One region of the Paenibacillus thiaminolyticus genome, then DNA from elsewhere that is predicted to be linked to it. Evidence: riboswitches for the same ligand, from Rfam matches in the RefSeq annotation. Region 1 holds a riboswitch; the other holds the start of a gene.
What was found. A riboswitch is a leader RNA that binds a small molecule or an ion and turns the genes downstream of it on or off. The one in region 1 is predicted to bind magnesium.
Positions count from the first base shown of each region.

Region 2: another riboswitch for magnesium. It lies ahead of FLT43_RS07930 (MgtC/SapB family protein); the one in region 1 lies ahead of mgtE (magnesium transporter).

Region 1 is NZ_CP041405.1:2,719,971-2,727,684, forward strand. It holds gene tatC (twin-arginine translocase subunit TatC) at 1-463, opposite strand, end outside; gene tatA (twin-arginine translocase TatA/TatE family subunit) at 533-805, opposite strand; gene FLT43_RS12250 (MogA/MoaB family molybdenum cofactor biosynthesis protein) at 919-1,410, opposite strand; gene FLT43_RS12255 (5-formyltetrahydrofolate cyclo-ligase) at 1,529-2,212, opposite strand; gene FLT43_RS12260 (FtsW/RodA/SpoVE family cell cycle protein) at 2,480-3,643, opposite strand; gene ftsW (putative lipid II flippase FtsW) at 3,687-4,796, opposite strand; M-box (ykoK) riboswitch at 4,979-5,153, shown strand; gene mgtE (magnesium transporter) at 5,521-6,867, shown strand; gene FLT43_RS12280 (ABC-F family ATP-binding cassette domain-containing protein) at 7,195-7,714, shown strand, end outside.
Region 2 is NZ_CP041405.1:1,750,973-1,758,686, forward strand. It holds gene FLT43_RS07910 (NAD(P)H-dependent amine dehydrogenase family protein) at 1-55, opposite strand, end outside; gene FLT43_RS30485 (hypothetical protein) at 162-287, opposite strand; gene FLT43_RS07920 (MerR family transcriptional regulator) at 662-1,105, opposite strand; gene FLT43_RS07925 (hypothetical protein) at 1,142-1,432, opposite strand; gene FLT43_RS07930 (MgtC/SapB family protein) at 1,459-2,175, opposite strand; M-box (ykoK) riboswitch at 2,509-2,685, opposite strand; partial or broken gene FLT43_RS30800 (ISNCY family transposase) at 2,818-2,954, shown strand; gene FLT43_RS07940 (alpha-helical endospore appendage domain-containing protein) at 3,510-4,541, shown strand; gene FLT43_RS07945 (transposase) at 4,596-4,895, opposite strand; gene FLT43_RS07950 (exosporium glycoprotein BclB-related protein) at 5,786-6,991, shown strand; partial or broken gene FLT43_RS07955 (transposase) at 7,074-7,307, opposite strand; gene FLT43_RS07960 (prolyl hydroxylase family protein) at 7,678-7,714, shown strand, end outside.

The DNA of each region.
Region 1 (7,714 bases):
AATACTGCGTAATGCCGTACGTCTCGGTCAAGTTCATATGCTTGTTAATGCCTGACGTAAAAGAAAACGCCATCGGAAAGACGACGAAATAGGCGAAGGACAGTCCGAGCAAAAACAGCACAAATACAAAAGGGACGTACCGAAGGGCAGCACGCCGTTCTATTTCCCGAAGCCCAGGGCTGACAAAAGCCCACAGCTGGTACATCGCAAACGGGAGTGTCACAGCCAATGCAATAATGAAGGCGAACTTCATGTATATCCCAATCCCGTCCCATAGCGAGAAGCCGTGAAGCGGCATCTGATTGGCCGGCTCCGTATTGCGCAAATATTCGTATATCGGATCAGCGACGAGGAGCCCTGCCACCAGGCCGATGACCAGGACAATGATGATATAGACGACGCGTTTGCGAAGCTCCGTAATGTGCTCGACCAGCGTCATTTGTTCTTCCGTTACATTCGACATGCCTCACCAACCTGTTCCTTCCATGGTAAACGGCGGGCCCGGCCCGCAGAATAACAGACAGTGCTCCCGTTACTCAGGGAGGCGGCGCTGATTCGCGCTGTTCGCTTCGACGGAAGCCTTGGCCGGCTCCTGACCAGCCGGTTCTAAGTCAACCGTCTGAATTTCTTGGCGAGCGGGCTTCGCGCTCGGCTCATCCCCCATAATATCGCGTGCGCCTTCCTTGAATTCCCGCAGAGTGCGGCCGAAGGCCCGTCCCAATTCTGGCAGCTTATTCGGTCCGAACAATAATAGCGCAATGACCAAGAGCAGAAGTATTCCCGAGACGCCAATGCCGTTGAACATAGCAAAATTTCTCCTTTCTGCAGATCCTAGAATAGAGTGCTTGTGATCTACATCATATCATACGCGCCATCCGTAATATACCAAATAATCTGTAACATTATTTAAGACGGGTTCTATTCCGCGCCCTTATAGTGACCGTTCAGCACAGCGAGCGCATGCGGAATCTGATCCATAATCGGCAGCAGATTCTCATGTACGCCCTTCGGGTCTCCGGGCAGATTGATGATGAGCGTCTGTCCCCTCACCCCGCACACGCCGCGGTTCAGCATCGCCCGGCGCTGCTTCTGCATCGAAGCGAAGCGCATCGCTTCCGCCATTCCCGGCACGAGCCGATCAACGACCTTGAGCGTCGCTTCCGGCGTCACATCCCGCTCCGCCATACCGATTCCGCCCGTCGTAATAATCAAGTGGGCCTGAAAATAATCGGCCATCTCAATGAGTGATGCGGAGATGTCATTCATCTCATCCGGCACAATCCGATATTCCACAATCTCACCATGCAGTTCTTCTTCGACGAGTTCCCGAATGACCTGGGCGCTCGTATCCTCGCGCTCTCCCCGGGAACCTTTGTCGCTCGCCGTCAATATTGCTACTTTCCAGCGCATCAGGGCTCCTCCTCCCGCCTAGCCGGCGTAACCGGCCTTCTTCAATATACTAGCACGACTAGCACGCGCAGGAAGGGCGCCTGCCCTTCTTCCGCATGCGATGTGATTCTATCCACGCTTACCCGCGGCTGCCGTTCTTCCCGGTTAGCAGATCTGTGTCGGCTGCGCAAGCAATGATCTCGTCCTCCGTAATCAGCCACTCGACGGCAATATCATGCGCTTCCATCGGCACGCGCTCCGCCAGCTGCCACGAATAGATGCAGGCCACCCGCACGGCGGGATTGGCGCGTCTTCGGCCATGTGGCGCGCGGTCCAGCACCTCCAGATAAGCATGCCAGAACCGGTCATAATATCCGGCACCCAGCCCGAGCCGTCCGCCCTGCCGGTCGTAGGCGATGCCGGGGACAAGAATGGCGTCCAGCTGGTCCCAATGCTCCGGATCCAGCCGTTCCGCATCGGGGCCTGGCTCCTGCAAGCCGAAGGTGCCGCTCGTGAACACCGTATCCTCCGTCCATGGGTGCAGCGTCATCGTCCGCGAAGACGCTTCCGTGCGCGGAAGATAGACGGCATCGCCGTGCTGCCGGCAATCAAGGAGCAAGGCGGTAATATCCAGCTCATTGCCAAAAGGAAAATAGGCGCACAAATGCAAGGGGCGGGAATGCCGCTCTCGCAGCGCTTTCATGAATGGGTACGCCCGCCGGCATACGGCCTCGCTGCTGGCCTCCCGCTCCTGCTGGCTGACCGCCTTCCTGCGCGCCTTGTATTGCAGACGAAGCATTCGCTTGTCCTCCGCTGCCGTCAACGTTACCGCCCCCTTCGATATCCGCCCTGAAGTGGTATCGGAATTCCGCAGGGCAATCTATATTAGGTATGTACTCACATTTTCATTCATTTTTCATTATTTTCAACCTTAGTTTACCATCCTTCCCCCGTTAGCGCCACCATCCGGCCCATATTTACGCAGCAAACGCCGTATCGCACGATCTCCGCGTGTCATATACGCTAGCGGCTCCCTATCTCAACGAATTCGAAAACCCCTGCGCAGTGCGCAGAGGGTTAATTCGCTGCGTTACATTTTTTGTCCACCATCTGTATCTGGTACGATGCCGATGTCCTCCTTGAGCTCGTCCTTATGGATATGGACGCTCAGCACCAAGCCGATGCACAGCATATTCGCCAGCAAGGAGCTTCCCCCGTAACTGATGAACGGAAGCGAGATGCCCGTCAACGGCATCAGGCCGATATGCATGCCGATGTTGACGAATATTTGGAACAGCAGCATGCCGGTCAACCCGACAACGAGATAGGACCCCGCCAGATCCCGGCTCTCCCGGGCGATATACAGCATGCGGAAAATAAGCAAATAAAATAAGAGCAACAGAATCGAAGAACCGATAAATCCGAATTTCTCGCCAATGACCACATAGATGGAATCCGAATACGCATACGGAATGTACCCACGCTCAACGTAGAAGCCTGAATTTCCGCTCATTTGACCCGATCCGATCGCGTTCATGGCGTTATTGACATGCCACGATTTATCAGGATCGAGGCCTGGTTCAAGGAAGGTCTCGATTCTTGACAATTGATGGGGCTTCAACAGCTCGGCCAGGATATCATAATTCGCAAAATACAGCCAGCAGACGCCCCCAATCGGCAGGGCCATCGAGGCGAGCAGCAGCAGCATATGCCAGACGCGAATGTTGCCCATCCACAGCATGACGGGCAGGACGGCGACGAACACCAGCGCAGTGCCCAAATCCGGCTGCTTCATAACGATGAATGCAGGAATGAAGAACACGGCGCCAATCGGCAGCAAATCCTGAATGAACCGGAGCTTATGGCCGGACCGTTTTTGCAGCAGATTACAAGTAACGAGCACGGTAGCTATCTTCACCAATTCGGAGGGCTGAAGCTGGAAGCTGCCGATTCTTATCCATCGTACCGCTCCATTGATATTTTCTCCGGTGAACATCACGAGCAGAAGCAGAGCAAGCCCGATTCCGTACAAAATATAAGATACGGCGCCGGTGAATATAGAGTAATCAAGCAGCGCTATCAGCAGCATCGGAATAAGGAAGAGAGCGAAAAATATAATGCTATACTTGTACAAGCCATCGAGATTCGTGCCCGAAGTCGCTTCATGCACGGCTATCGTCCCGAAAATCATAAGGCCGAGCAGCACCAGGAGCATCGGCTTGTCCAATTTTTTCAGCTTGCGAATATAATACATCATGTGAGTACCTCTAGTTCGTAGGTTGTGTAGGAAGGCATGCCTATTCGCGCTGTCTCCGATCGTTATCACGAGAAATGTTTAACAGAATTCCGGTGCTGGCCATGCACAACAAGAGAGAAGAGCCTCCATAGCTGATGAACGGAAGCGGTACGCCCTTAATCGGCATCGCCCCGGTTACCGCCCCCAGGTTGAACGCGAATTGGGCGAATATCATGGTAATAATGCCCGTTCCGAGCATAATTCCGAAGGGCTCATCACTGCGAAGAGCTGCCATCAGGCCGCGCCAAAAGAAGAGAAAAAAGCAAAACAAAAGCAATAACCCGCCGACAAAACCGAATTCTTCTCCGATGATGGCAAAAATAAAATCGGTGTGCGCTTCCGGCAAATAGAACAGCTTCTGCACACTCTGGCCGTATCCCGTTCCGGTCACCCCACCGTGAGCCAGCGCGATTAAAGATTGAATCAATTGGTAGCCTGACCCTTCCGGATCATCGAACGGATTCAAAAACGAAATAATCCGCTGGTAGCGATAGCTGCGGCTGAAGGCAAGAAAGACCAACAGCACTCCAAATCCCCCGCTCAGCATCACAATATGACGCATATTCGCCCCGCCGATAATAATAATGGTCATGGATATAATGGTAATGATCATCACCGAGCCAAAATCCGGCTGCAGCATAATTAGAAGCAGCATGACCCCAATCACAATCAAAATGGGCAGCAATCCCCTAGCGAAAACGCGAATCCGCTCTCCTTTTTTGCTGATTAGATGTGACAAATAGATGATCAGGGCCAGCTTGGCGAATTCCGTAGGTTGGAACCGCATGCCGCCGACACTGAACCATCTTGTCGCCCCATTCACCTTGATGCCGAAATAAGGAACGAGCACAAGCAGCACAATCGAGAACAGAAGCAAGAAGGGTGCGGCCTTGCTCCATTTGCGAAAGGGAATGTTCATGAATACAAACATAGCGACAAGGCCGATGAGAGCGAACAACATTTGCTTCGACATATAATAGGACGGCTTCTCATACTTCAGGCTGACGACGACCGAGCTGGCGCTGTATATCATCGCCAATCCGAACATGACCAGCAGCAATGTCACAAAAAGCAGCAAAAAATCCGGACGGCCTTTTATCGTTTGCTTCAAAAAAAATCACCTCGTGCATCCTGCAAAATGAAAACGTTAAAAGGATGGGCATCTATGCCCCCGCTGTTCCTGTAACACTATCAAGTGTATTGACTCATCAGCCAAAAAAGGTTATGAAAAGGTTAAAGTTGTTCCCGGGAGGTTGACAAAATCAAAAAGCCGGGTTAAGGTTTAACATGTCGTAAAGACCTTGTTAGGTGAGGCTCCTATGCAAACATAGGCCACTGCCCAGAAATATCGAAAGATGCCCATGGGTAGAACAGGAATTGCCGGATTAAGGCTTTTCTTAAGGTGGCTAAGAGAAGAAGGCTTCTCTTTACGTTGCATAGTGCTAAAACTCAACTAGGGGGCGCGGGAATGTTATATTTGCGTGCATTCATTCAACCCTCTAGGACTCCTGGAGGGTTTTTATTTTATTCGAAAAAGGGGGGAGAACACCCAATGGATAGTAGTTCCAGTAGTCCATCATCTAAGCAAGTTCATAGTCTTGTGAAGAGTGAGAACGAGGTTCTCCTTACCCTTACCTGTGATTCATACTGTGATTCGCATGCTGCCTGGTATCAGGGCAGGTGTATTTAAGTATGCATAGATGTAAGCAGTGAGTGTAAGGAGAACAGGAACTACAAGCTCTTCCTATGTGCAGGGAGAGCTTTTTTGTGTCTGTTAGGAATGGATAATAAGGAACAATGTGTGGAAGGATGTTTGCGGATAGGAGGAAATTATGATGGAACAAAAATGGATGATTCAAGAATTGAAGGACAGATTGTCCGAACAAAATCAGGACGCCCTTACCGATTTTCTGGCCCGGTACCAACCTTATGATTTAGCCGAGATGTTAATCGAGCTTCAGGAAAACGACCAAATTCGATTTATTGCCGTACTACCTATTCCCCTCGGGGCAGAGATTTTGGAGTATGTCGATCCCGAATTGCAGTACCGAATTTTGGACCGCGGGACCAAGGAGACAGCAGCTTCCATGCTTAATGAAATGTCCAGCGATAAAGTGGCCGATCTGCTGCTGGCCATACATCCCCACCAAGCCGGAACTTTATTAGGGCTTCTGCCTGCCGATTACCGGGAGAAAATCAGCGCTCTGATGCAATACCCTCCAGAGTCGGCGGGAAGTCTGGCTACCGTTGATTATATTGCGGTGCGGAATTATTGGACGGTGGAGCATACGCTGCAGCACGTCCGTAAAGTCGGGCAAGATGCGGAATTGGTCTCTTACTTTTATGTGCTAGATAATAACGGCAAGCTGGTAGGGATCGTCTCCCTGAAGCAAGCTATCCTCGCCCAGGCTGACTCCAGACTAGAGGACATCATGCTCAAAGATTTCGTGTCGGTGTCTGCGCGCATGAACCAGCAGGAAGTGGCGACGATTTTATCCAACTATGATCTGGTGGCTCTTCCCGTAATTACCGATGAACAGCGAATGATCGGGATTATTACGGTCGATGACTTAATTGACGTTATCCATGAGGAAGCAACGGAAGATTTTCAGAAAATAGGTGGAAGCCAGCCTTTAGAAGAGCCGTATTTTAAAAATTCCTTTTGGAAATTATTCCGCAAGCGAATCGGATGGCTGCTTATCTTATTTGTAGCCGAAGCCTATACGGGGAATGTGCTGCGTCATTTTGAAGACACGCTCTCGGAAGTAATTGCGCTCGCATTCTTTATCCCCTTGTTAGTCGGCACGGGCGGAAATACGGGAACACAGACCGTAACGACGCTCGTTCGCGCCTTGGCTCTCGGGGAAGTGAAGCCGAAGCATATCTTCAGAGTCATCCGTAAAGAGGTGTCCACCGGATTGATTCTGGGACTTTGTATGGGAGTCGCAACCTTTATTCGTGCACAGATACTGGGCGTTGGCTTTGATATCGGAAGCGTCGTCGCTGTCACGGCTATTTTTATCGTGATTTGGGCCTCCCTCATCGCCGCTGTGCTGCCTCTGGTGCTGCACAAGCTCAAAGTCGATCCGGCCGTTGTCTCCGGCCCGTTTATTACCACCTTGGTGGACGGTACCGGACTCATCATCTACTTTACTTTGGCTAAAATGATGCTGAACTTGTGATTCGAACGGATCCAATCCTGCGTGTTTTAGTGATAACGAATATCGCTATCGCTGCCTATCGAGAGCCCTATCCTCTGCCGGGATGGGGCTCTCGGTGCATAATACTATCTCCTCCCGTTGCTGCTATCCGGATCCGGAGCCGCTTGCCCGATCATAAGTGAATCGATATAGCACTAGCGACGATATCTATCGGTTCACGGCCGGATTGATTAGACAAATTTCCCGCGATCGGCGAGAATAGAAAATGTGTCAGGCCGAAACAGATGCTTCTGTTATTTTTGGATCCTTATGCGAAAATAGCTTGTTATCAACGGAGGAGATACCCCTATGCTGCTTCAAGTGAACGGCATGAGCAAGAGTTACGGGATAACTCCCGTATTGTCGAATATTACGCTGCAGATTCTGGAGCGCGAGCGGATTGGGCTGGTCGGCGTCAACGGGGCCGGCAAATCGACGCTCCTGCAGCTCATCGCCGGAGAGATGTCCCCGGACAACGGGACCATTTATAAAGCCAAAGAAACGCGGATCGGTTACCTGGCCCAGAACAGCGGACTGCAATCGAACCGCTCCATCTGGGACGAGATGATGCTCGTATTCGCCCCATTAGTGGAAGCGGAACAAGAGCTGCGGCAGCTCGAACATGAGATTGCGGACCCGGAGACCGCCGCCGACTCCGCCCGCCATGAAGCGGTGATGCGCAGATACGCCGAGCGCTCGGAATGGTTCCGCATGCAGGGCGGGTACGAGATGGAGACGCGGGTGCGGAGCATTCTTCACGGGATGGGCTTCAGCCAGATGGATCCGGGCACGCCCATCCATACGCTAAGCGGCGGCCAGAAGACCCGGC
Region 2 (7,714 bases), 970 kb from region 1:
AATATAAACCCATTTTTCCGCAGCCGTACTGAATGACTCTAATTTTCTCTTTCATGACGGACAACCTCCCAAAGATATTGTTACTTTTTTCACAATCTATTATGCCATCGTCTTGCAGGAGCTCCTCTGTCCTTATCATAAACTCTATAGTAACTATAGAGTCAACCCTGTGTTATCGGAACCTGCAGCTTCATGAACATATTCCGTTCATCGGTATGGAATACCGGCAGCTCCACCACGACTTCGCAGATATAATCGCCGGCCACTTCGCAGCCCTTTGCCTTCACATGGTCAAGCAGACGCCCGGCATATTCCCGCTCCTGAAAAAACTGCTGCAGTAAATCAGGCTGTTGGAAAACCCCTGTTTTTTTGGGAGGGGTGAGTACCTAATCGAAACTTGGCATTCAGAGCGTTATCGCCTTCCGGAGACATCATAATCTCCTTGGGTTTTAACGTGTGGAGGGAATTGCTGCTATTTTACAGGAATTTCGGCTCAATGAGTCCACATTTCAGGGAATTGCTGCACAGCTACATCATTTTAGGCCCTTTTGAGCGAAGTCGAAGAGAAACGGGTGAAATTGCTGCCGTTTTACAGGATTCCCTTTCTGGTGAAGCCGTCCCTATCGAGTTGCTGTATTTTTGCAGGATTTTGCCTACCGAATCAACGTGTCTTGAGACACCGTGCAGTTTTAGGGACTTCGCCTATCGGATAGCACGCGGGAATACGCTGCAGCACAAGCTGTCCGTCCTGCGGCGCGTTCATATACGTGTCGTAATTTTTGATGCTGACCTGGATCGCCTTATCCATCTGCTCCAGTTCCTTGCGCTTGCGATCAACAAGCGCGGCCTGCTCCCGCAGCATCGCAGGAATCGAGGCGATATCCTCGCTGTCGAACCAGGCCATAATATTGTCCAGCGACATGCCCAGATACTTCATATAATTGATTAAATCAAGTCTGGCGCACTGCTTGATCGAATAATAGCGGTAACCGGTAGTCTCATCGACGAACTCCGGCTTCAACAGTCCCAGCTTGTAATAATAGCGGAGCGTCTGCACCGAGGTATGGTTCAGCTCCGCCATGCGGCCGATCGATAGCTTGTCCATGAAGCCTCCTGCTCCTTTTATCAACCTGTGTTCATCTCATCCAGACTTATTCAGCATATGAACGGCTTGGGGACGGTTCAACTCGTGCATGCACCGTTTCTGCATTCCCGAGAGTTCAGCATACATCTCCCCGAACTCGCCCGGAGACAGAACCGAGTATACCCGGCAGCGTCCGCTCTCGCTCAGCTCCAGGAAAAAACGGGCCCGATCGGACGGATGAAGCTCCTGGAAATCTTTGCGGAAAGCTTCGGCCTCCCCATACTTCAGCGCTTGAAGCAAATGGTAAGTGTACTCCTCTTTATACCGGTATTCATTCAGACGGATCATCACATTCGCTCCTTTCCCCTTCCCGTTTATAACTGCTCCACTTCTACACTGAGCACATGATCAATTTTTTTGATGTAATAATAGATCTCGGTCAAATAATGATGCTCCGGCACAGACAGCACCAGATCCATCCGCTGCCGTCCACTGTCGAGATCTTTGAGCTTAAAGTGCCGGATCTTGAATTCGGCCTTATCTGTGGATGCCATCTCCTCCGGGGCAGGCATATGATTCTTCTGAATCCGCCGGATGAGCTCGGTCATGCGAGGATTCGATTCCACCACGACCTTCAGCGACACATCACAGCGGTTCAATCTCGCTGACCCAAGCGACTTCAAAAGAATGGGAACCAGATTGACGGCAGCAATCAGCAGCAGGACGCCGCAGATCGCCTCGGCATAAAACCCGGCCCCGATAGCGACCCCAAGGGCAGATGCCGACCAGATAAGCGCCGCGGAAGTGAGCCCGGAGATCACCTCATTGCTTCTGCGCAAAATAACACCGGCCCCAATAAAGCCGACGCCGCTAACAATCTGGGCGGCCAGCCGCATTGGATCCATATTCGGATGATCTGCGCCCCCGAATTTGCCGAAGGCTTCGATCGACACAATCGTCAGCAGACAACTGGCAATGCAAATCACCATGCTGGGCCGCATCCCCAGCTGCTTCTGCTTCATTTGCCGGTCAAGTCCGATCAACAGCCCGAACAACAGGGCCAGTGCCAGCTTCATCATCATCACTATCATTGCGATCACCTCTCGGATACAAGCTCATGTTGGAACACCAAAAAGCTCTCCCGCAAAGAGAGAGCCAGCCGTTATCCGATGACTGAAAGCAGATCAAATCAACCTGCCGCGGCACCCTGTCTGCGCATCGCGAATCCATCCGCAGGGATCAGGGGTGAAGGCTAGGCGAAGATCGGAGAGCACACCGAACAACACACTTTCTCTTTGCAGGACACACACGAAATAAAAACGCCATTGCTCCGACTCGGACTGCCATCCATATCTGCTCTCCCCTTTCCATACAAAATAAAAACCCTCTGAACATGCCAGAGGGTTAGAACGCGCACAAAGAGGCCTGCTCCCCCTGGTCGAGTTTTGGCACTATACAACGTAAAGCAAACGAGATTCGTTTCCTTAGCCACCTTATGAAAAGCCTTAATCCGGCAATCCCTGTTCTACCCATGGGCATCTTTCGATATTTCTGGGCAGTGGCCTATGTTTGCATAGGAGCCTCACCTAACGAGGAATATATGGTACCCACGAAGTATACCCCGATACGGTTGATGCTGTCAATGGGACGCTGTCACGGTGTTGTTCTTCTGTGACAATGTCACCCTATAACTGTTCTGAGATAATGTCACTATGGGACAGGAGATAATGACATTGACAAAAGCAGAAATGAAGAAGGTGCTCGTTGTGGAGAAAATATAGATGGGCGGATGACCAATAGGGAGGGAGCGGCAGCGCTTAGTTTATCAGAACGCCAAGTCATTCGGCTAAAGAACAAATACCAATCGGAGCCCAGGATTCTGCCCGTGTCAAATTGCGAAGTGTCTATTATCATCCCTGCTGGCGACGAATCCTCATCGATTATATAGACGATCCATTGCTATAAATATTAATATTATGCAATCGGGCAGCTATTTTCCAATTGCTTCTGAAAATCGTGTATAACACGAACGATGGTTAAAAGTCCACACCTTTAATGAAAAAAAATCATATCCTGCATTATACGACCAAAAGGAGCCATTCCTGTAATGAATGATTTCGAGGTTTGAATAAGCTGCTTGAATCAAAGCGATTTCGCGTCCCTACCAGAACATGAAATAAACCAACGACACTTGAAGCACGGAGCAGCCGTAGAGTTTATTCCATAAGCGCAACGACCCAGTGCGACATGGGAGGGTAAGCTGTCGAGGGAATGGTATCCCAACCTCTTTTCCCGTCACCGGCTCCTCCAGAAAATTATGACATAGATACATGACTTCTCCTTCTCTCGGGATGTTCGATGGTTGAAAATCTAAGAATGAGTGAGAACACGCGAGAAAACAATAATTCATAGTGGGAGGAAGACAATGTCGCAAGCGAATATTCCTAATATAACCCCTAACATCACGATTACTAGAGATGACGCCTTGAACCTCTTGTTATCTTCTATAGCGATTGAAGAGTTAGGGCTAGGACACATTATTAATGCCGAAGCAGAAAAAATCCAATACGCTATCGGTACGCTGCCAGGACTTTCGGTTCCGGCGACCATCAGTGAGTTGCTGGAGGTAAATTCAAGTGTTCAAACTACGCTGCAAGGATTAATTAAGAAAGAGCTGCTCCTTCAATCTAAACTGGAAAACATCTTGGCTGCCCCTTCTTTAGTAGGTCCAACCGGCCCAACCGGGGCTACAGGGCCATCTGGTGGACCTCCAGGAGCAACTGGCGCTACTGGTGTGACAGGAGCAACTGGAGCTACCGGGGCTACCGGGGCTACCGGAGCAACTGCGGCAACCGGAGCAACTGGGGCAACCGGAGCTACCGGGGCAACCGGGGCAACTGGTGCGACAGGAGCAACAGGCGCTACTGGACCTACTGGTGTGACAGGGGTAACAGGCGCTACTGGACCTACTGGTGTGACAGGGGTAACAGGAACTACCGGAGCAACCGGTCCATCAATTAGTACACTTGCTGCTTTTGGATCTTTTTCCCTTAACACATCAATTACTGGTACATTAACTATACCAGTTGGTGGGAATATACCGTTTAATCAAAACCCTGTGCCACCTGTTGGAATTATTCATCCATCAGGATCTGACACATTTACTATCACGGTTGCTGGCACCTATTTAATCATTTACGGGATACACTATACCGTTGCATCAGCTGCGCAGTTACCAGTTAACACCATTATATTTTCAGGTGGATTCGGTCGTAGTGATACGACCCTTAAAAGTGGAACTACTTCCAGTCTTGATGCTTGGATGACTAATAGTTCTATGCTGCCTTTAGCAGTAGGGGATACAGTGGTAATTAAAAACGATGGTACCAATAGCTTTAATTTAACGGCGGTTCCAGGTGCTGCAGCATATATTACTTTTACCAGAGTGGGGCCATAAGATTTACAGTTCTGATGTTCTATTGATTTAAAACGGAAATATAATAAAAAGAAATTATAATTCCAATAAGCCCCAGAAATCAAAAGTTGCGCGGAGAAACATAATGTTTTCCGCCCAACTTTTTTTGTGCGTTTGCTTTTGCAGGAAAGTAGCGAGGCGGATGCTCCCCACTTTCCGTAAATTGTTGGCCATGGTCACAATCCCGAAATCGACGTTAACCTTGTCCAGCCCCCGCAAGGAGAACCGTCGGAACGACCGATTGCCCTTGATGTGACCGAACACGCTCTCCACCTCCACCTTACGCCGGGCGTAGATCACGGATTTCTCGTCATCCTCAAGAGCTCTTTTGGCCATTACTTTTAATCCCATTTGGGCAATCGCACATTCCTCACATTCATAGATCTTGTTAGAGGGCAACCATCAACGGTGAGTACAGTAAGGGTTATATTCATGAGGAAACTCCTTTTGAATTAAATAGACTCTCGCATTCGCCGGGGCAGATACAGAAAAGATTTCCTCGTACCATCAAAACTGCTTTCCTCCTACTTGTGTAGGGGGATTTTTATTTCAACAGTAACCCGAACTGGAAAAAACATTTGGGTTACGGCTGTTTTTGTGGGAGGGAGGGGGAGAGAGGAGATGAACAGCTTAGACAAGAATCTTCTGGAAGTGTCTGTCATCATCCCTGCTGGCGACGAATCCTCATCGATTATACAGACGATCCATTGCTGTAAATATTAATATTATGCAATCGGGCAGCTATTTTCCAATTGCTTCTGAAAATCGTGTATAACACGAACAATGGTTAAAAGCCCACACCTTTAATGAAAAAAAATCATATCCTGCATTATACGACCAAAAGGAGCCATTCCTGTAATGAATGATTTCGAGGTTTGAATAAGCTGCTTGAATCGAAGCGATCTCGCGTCCTTACCAGAACATGAAATAAACCAACGAGAATTGAAGCACGGAGCAGCCGTAAAGTTTATTTCCATAAGGGCAACGACCCAGTGCGACATGGGAGGGTAAGCTGTCGAGGGAAGGGAGTGGATATCCAAAGTGCGGTCATACAAGTCACCCAAAGACTGGGAATGGTGTCCCAACCTCTATTTCCGTCACCGGCTCCTCCAGAAATTATGTCATAGCTACATGACTTCTCCATCTCTCGGGATGTTCGATGGTTGAAAATCTAAGAATGAGTGAGAACACACGAGAAAACAATAATTCATAGTGGGAGGAAGACAATGTCGCAAGCGAATATTCCTAATATAACCCCTAGCATCACGATTACTAGAGATGACGCCTTGAACCTCTTGTTATCTTCTATAGCGATAGAAGAGTTAGGGTTAGGACACATTATTAATGCCGAAGCAGAAAAAATCCAATACGCTATCGGTACGCTGCCAGGACTTTCGGTTCCGGCGACCATCAGTGAGTTGCTGGAGGTAAATTCAAGTGTTCAAACTACGCTGCAAGGATTAATTAAGAAAGAGCTGCTCCTTCAATCTAAACTGGAAAACATCTTGGCTGCTCCTTCTTTAGTAGGTCCAACCGGCCCAACTGGGGCTACAGGGCCATCTGGTGGACCTCCAGGAGCAACTGGCGCTACTGGTGTGACAGGGGCAACCGGAGCAACGGGAGCCGGAGCTACTGGAGCCACGGGAGCTACTGGAGCCACGGGAGCTACCGGAGCAACGGGAGCTACCGGAGCTACTGGAGCCACGGGAGCCACCGGAGCCACCGGCGCAGGAGTAACCGGAGCTACTGGAGCCACTGGAGCTACCGGTGCCACGGGAGCTACCGGAGCCACTGGTGCAGGAGTAACCGGCCCGACTGGTCCTACCGGAGCTGCAGGTTCTATTGGTCCTCCTGGAATTCCTGGAGCCCCTGGAGCCCGTGGAGCCACCGGAGCCACCGGAGCAACCGGAGCCGGGGGAAGAGATGTTATTATCCCATTTGCATCAGGTATACCCGTTCTGTTAGTATCAGCTTTGTTAGGGACAAATGGAACTCAAGGACTTATTGGATTTGGTACTAATGGTACTGTTGTTGCTATCTTAGGAGGTCAAATTGACATCGAAGGTGGAATAGGTGAACTTGTAAACGAAGCATTCTCCATGCCACGAGATGGTAATCTGACTTCAATATCGGCATATTTTAGTACAACAGAAGCTCTTACGTTATCAGGTGTTATTACTATTACTGCTCGGGTGTACACGTCCCCAGTACCAAATAATATCTTTAACCAAGTTGCTTCTGTTGATTTAGCTCCAACCTTAGGACCTGGAATAGTTGATGTAGGTACTATTTCTAGTGTAACTACAGCATTACCAAATATCCCTGTAACAGCAGGAACCCGTATATTAATCGTATTTACTGCTGAGGCAGAAGGTTTGGATATTGGATTAGCAGTCGCTGGTTATGCGAGTGCAGGGTTAGGTATTAGCTAGATAATTGATAGATTAAGAGCTTATCAAGTAAATTGATTGGTTCAGATTATTGACAAACCCCAATTTTACGGGGGTTTGTTTTTTATATCAGCCAACGTACAAGAAAAATAAGAAGACAGCCTGAACCGGCCCTCCCGTGGTAGGTTGTGGCAATCTTCATCACGTTCTGGCATATGGCGGTCATCAATGCTTGCTGCAATTTTTTCTTTCCGCGGAACCGGCAGTAGCGAAGCCAATGGAGTCTCTTGGCATCCGCAAAGCTTCGCTCAATGGTTTGGTACCGTAATCAGTACAGATATTTACCGGATGCACTCATGATGATTTGCTTAATCCAATGAATCAATTCATGAAAAAGCACCGAGTAATAATGATTCATGACTTCAAATTGCTTCATTAATGGCATGGTTACACGAACAAAAAATTTATTATAGTCGACCTTTGCTAGGCTTATATGGATAATATCCGGACCTCTTATATACCCCATAACAATCTTTTTAGCTGCCTCTAAAGTTGTATGGTCCCATGTTTTAATTGACTCTTACTAATCTTCAAAACACGCTAGTGATAAGTGATATAAGTGTTGAAAATAATGTATGTGTGGAGGAGCGATAATATCACAAAAAAAAGTCCTATACATATACATAAATTTAACTTAACTGAATTTACTTGTTAGGAGATGAAATTCTATGCAAGAACCTGCACAGCTACTGAATCAACAACCGT